Regions from separate parts of the Buttiauxella sp. BIGb0471 genome, predicted to be linked through region 2. Evidence: predicted binding sites of a transcription regulator. Region 2 holds the regulator's gene; the other holds the start of a gene.
The links. Region 2 encodes LexA, which represses DNA repair genes until DNA is damaged. Its sites were predicted from a motif close to TNCTGTATGTACATACAGNA; they were not measured.
Positions count from the first base shown of each region.

Region 1 (2,205 bases), on a different contig from region 2:
TGGACCGCGCTATTGATAGCGGGCGCATCAAGGCTGACGATATCGTGACAGTGGGCAGAGATGCCTGGGCAAAAGGCAATCCGGTTTTCGACGGTTCATCGCTGATGTTTTTGAAACAAGGCGACAGACTCACCGTTCATGACCTGAGTCGCGGGCTGATTATCGACTCCGGGAACGATGCTTGTGTCGCGCTAGCCGATTACGTTGCTGGCGGGCAGCCGCAATTTGTGGCGATGATGAATAAATACGTGCAGCAATTACGCCTGCGCGATACCCATTTTGAAACGGTACACGGCCTGGATGCACCGGGCCAGCACAGTTCCGCTTACGATCTCGCCGTGCTATCCCGCGCCATTATTCATGGCGAACCTGATTTTTATCATATGTATAGCGAGCGCAGCCTGACCTGGAATGGCATCACACAACAGAACCGTAATGGCCTGTTGTGGGACAAAGGCTTGAACGTCGATGGCCTGAAAACCGGTCACACCGCGAGTGCCGGGTTCAATCTTATTGCGTCGAGTGTTGATGGCGAGCGCCGTTTAATTGCTGTGGTGATGGGGGCTGAAAGCCCGAAAGGGCGTGAAGATCAGGCGCGCAAATTACTGCACTGGGGTCAGGATAATTTCGATACCGTTCAGGTTCTGCATAAAGGTAAGAAAATTGGCACCGAGACAATCTGGTACGGTGATCAAAAGAAAGTCGAAGTCGGAACCAATCAGGATGTCTATCTGGCGCTGCCAAAATCTGAAGTGCCTAATATTAAAGCTAAATATGTCCTCGATAAGCCTGAGCTTGAAGCCCCTATCGCCGCTAACCAGCGTGTTGGTGAAATTGAACTGTTTGACCGCGATAAACTGATTGCGCACTGGCCGCTGGTGACGCTGGCTGATGTCAAAAAGGGCAGTGCATGGTCACGCTTCAGCGATTATCTGAGCCACAAACTGTAAATTAATTGAAGGATGCAACCGGGGTCGGCAGTTATGCCGGCCCTTTTTTTTGCCTGTACTAAGATCTACAGGCGAAAGATTCGCGAAAAGCGATCGTGCTCGCAAAGTAACCACATCACCCTGACAAAGGATTGTTTTCCTGCAATTTATCGGTGTATAAATATACAGTGTTTTTAAACGAGTCAGGAGGTCATATGGAATTTAACGTACAACAAGTGCATGAGCGGAAAGTAGCGGGTTTTCATATGGTAGGGCCGTGGGAAAAAACGGTTCATCAAGGGTTTGAACAGCTTTCACTGTGGGTGAAAACACACAAAATTGTCGGTGAAGAGTGGCTGGCGGTTTATTACGATAACCCAGACGTCGTGCCTGCGGAAAAGCTGCGCTGCGATACCGTAGTATCGGTGGCTGAAAACTTCACCGTGCCTGAAAACAGTGAAGGCGTTATCACCACCAAAATAGAAGCCGGGCAGTATGCGGTGGCGCGCGCCCGTGTCGATGACGGTGATTTTGCCAAGCCGTGGAACCTGTTCTTCGACAGCCTGTTGGCTGACAACCGCTATCAAATGGCACCGAAAGCCTGCTTTGAACACTATCTTAACGATGGTTCAGAAAGCGGGGTCTGGGAAATAGATATGTATATACCTGTCATCCTTTAAATTGCAGGGGTGTAGGCTGCACTCACTTACCCGAATCACTTACTTGAGTAAGCTCATCGGGATAAGTTCTCTGGCCGCCTACCTGCAACTTAAATGCTAACGGGTAAATTCCCGTGGCAGATCAAGTCTGATGCTAAAGGGGGCGCAAGCCCCCTAACTTTGTGATGCCCCCTCAAAAAAAACAGGTACAATCCCGTTTTTGTTTTTCAGGAGACCCGGGTGTGCGCCCCGACAAATCATTAAGCCCGTTTGAGCTCCGCGTTTATCGCCACTACCGAGTTGTGCACGGTATCCGTATCGCGCTGGCATTTGTGCTCACCTTTCTTATTGTCCATCTTCTGAAAGTGCCAGAAGGGACATGGCCATTAATCACCCTCGTGGTGGTGATGGGGCCCATTTCCTTTTGGGGAAACGTTGTCCCGCGTGCATTTGAGCGTATTGGTGGCACCATTTGTGGTGCAACTATGGGCCTGGTTGCGCTCAGACTAGAGCTGTTTTCGCTGCCTTTGATGTTGGTGTGGTGTGCGCTGGCGATGTTTATCTGCGGCTATCTGGCCCTGGGTAAAAGGCCCTATCAGGCTTTGCTGATTGGTATC
Region 1 is NZ_JANUEU010000001.1:552,134-554,338, forward strand. Features, by position in the region: gene dacD (serine-type D-Ala-D-Ala carboxypeptidase DacD) at 1-950, shown strand, start outside; gene sbmC (DNA gyrase inhibitor SbmC) at 1,145-1,609, shown strand; gene M2371_RS02510 (FUSC family protein) at 1,831-2,205, shown strand, end outside.
Region 1: the regulator LexA is predicted to act here: its motif matches at 1,101-1,120, upstream of sbmC (DNA gyrase inhibitor SbmC).

Region 2 (2,205 bases):
CGCGCCCCGGTGAACGGCCAAACATGACCGAAACAGGCACCATCTGCACATCCAGATTGGGATTGCTACGGTGCAAATCGAGGTAATCATGGAACAGCTTGATCGACTCTTCTTTTGGCGTGTAATAAGTGAATACACGCGGCCCACCATGGATAAAGACATAGCGCGGCAGCACCGCTCCGTCGATTTCTAACGGCTCGAGAGGGTCGGGCAAGTTATGCGCGAGGCATTGAGCGCGCAGCGTTAATAAGTCCGCCTTTGAGTTATAGGGCAGCACGTACATTATTGGACGTGTGGGATCTAAGCCCAGTTCGGCTTGTGGATCTGCCGGAATAGACTTGCTCTTTACCAGAACGCCTAATGGTAAATTAAGTAATTTGTAGTAGATTCTTGGCCAGCCTGACATAAACGATGTAAAGCCTCAGGTTAATGATGCAAATTCGCCGCAAGAATATCAGAATCTGACCCAGATTTCTGTGGCGTTATAATTTTGACAAGCATTGATGCAAATAATTTGAAAAGGTTGCCCAAAATGGCGAGTAGTACCACTGGACTTACCCGTATTATCAAAGCTGCAGGCTATTCATGGAAAGGGCTAAAAGCGGCCTGGATCAACGAAGCTGCTTTCCGCCAGGAGGGCGTTTCGGCTGTCATCGCCATTGCTATTGCCTGCTGGTTAGATGTTGACCCTATTACCCGTATTTTACTGATTGGTTCAGTCGTGTTGGTGATGATTGTCGAAATCCTCAATAGCGCTATTGAGGCCCTCGTTGACCGTGTTGGTACTGACTATCACGAGCTTTCCGGGCGAGCGAAAGATATGGGCTCAGCCGCCGTATTAATCGCCATTATCCTTGCAGTAATTACCTGGGTCACGCTGCTTTGGCAGCATTTGCGATAGTCTTTCCAGAATAGTTAAGTGCCTGGTTTTTTGCTCAATTTGTGGTTCCAAATTCGCCTTTAACTGTATATACTCACAGCATAACTGTATAAACACCCAGGGGGCGGAATGAAAGCGTTAACTACCAGGCAGCAAGAGGTGTTTGATCTTATTCGGGATCATATCAGCCAGACCGGCATGCCACCGACACGTGCCGAGATTGCTCAACGTCTGGGGTTCCGTTCTCCGAACGCTGCGGAAGAACATTTAAAAGCTCTCGCCCGTAAAGGCGTGATTGAGATTGTTTCCGGCGCTTCGCGTGGCATTCGTTTGCTGGTGGAAGAGATCACCGGTATCCCGCTGGTTGGGCGCGTCGCTGCGGGTGAACCACTCCTTGCGCAGCAGCATATCGAAGGCCATTACCAGGTAGATCCTTCATTGTTCAAACCGAATGCCGACTTCCTGCTGCGCGTCAGCGGGATGTCTATGAAAGACATCGGTATTATGGACGGTGATTTACTGGCGGTGCATAAAACTCAGGATGTGCGTAACGGCCAGGTTGTTGTTGCGCGCATTGATGATGAAGTCACCGTTAAACGTTTGAAACAGCAAGGGAATACCGTTCACCTGCTGCCAGAAAACAGCGAATTCGAGCCGATAGTGGTTGACCTGCGTGAGCATAACTTCTCGATTGAAGGGCTGGCTGTTGGGGTTATTCGCAACGGCGACTGGCTGTAAAATCTCTTTAGGTGATGCGTATTTAAGTACGCATCACTGTCTTAATTCTCTTTGATCTCCTTCAGGAGAGGTCATGCAATTATTCTCCACAGCGGATCGTGCGCTCTGGCGCCTCGCTTTACCCATGATTTTCTCCAACATTACCGTCCCGCTGCTTGGCCTTGTCGATACGGCTGTTATTGGTCATCTGGATAGTCCTGTTTATCTCGGTGGTGTCGCGATTGGAGCGACGGCTACCAGCTTCCTGTTTATGTTATTGCTGTTTCTGCGCATGAGTACCACCGGCTTAACCGCCCAGGCCTTTGGCGCAAACAACCCCTCCGCTTTAGCTCGCGCACTGGTTCAGCCTTTATTGCTGGCACTCGGAGCGGGTATTGCCATTGTCTTGCTGCGCGAACCACTAATCTCGCTGGCTCTGCGTATTGTCGGCGGTAATCAGGACGTGCTCTTTCAGGCGCGACGTTTTCTTGAGATTCGTTGGCTAAGTGCCCCGGCCTCCCTGGCTAATTTGGTCTTGCTCGGCTGGTTGCTGGGCGTTCAATACGCACGTGCGCCGGTTATTTTGTTAGTGGTCGGTAACGTTCTGA
Region 2 is NZ_JANUEU010000010.1:35,784-37,988, reverse strand. Features, by position in the region: gene plsB (glycerol-3-phosphate 1-O-acyltransferase PlsB) at 1-406, opposite strand, end outside; gene M2371_RS20945 (diacylglycerol kinase) at 533-901, shown strand; gene lexA (transcriptional repressor LexA) at 1,010-1,618, shown strand; gene dinF (MATE family efflux transporter DinF) at 1,692-2,205, shown strand, end outside.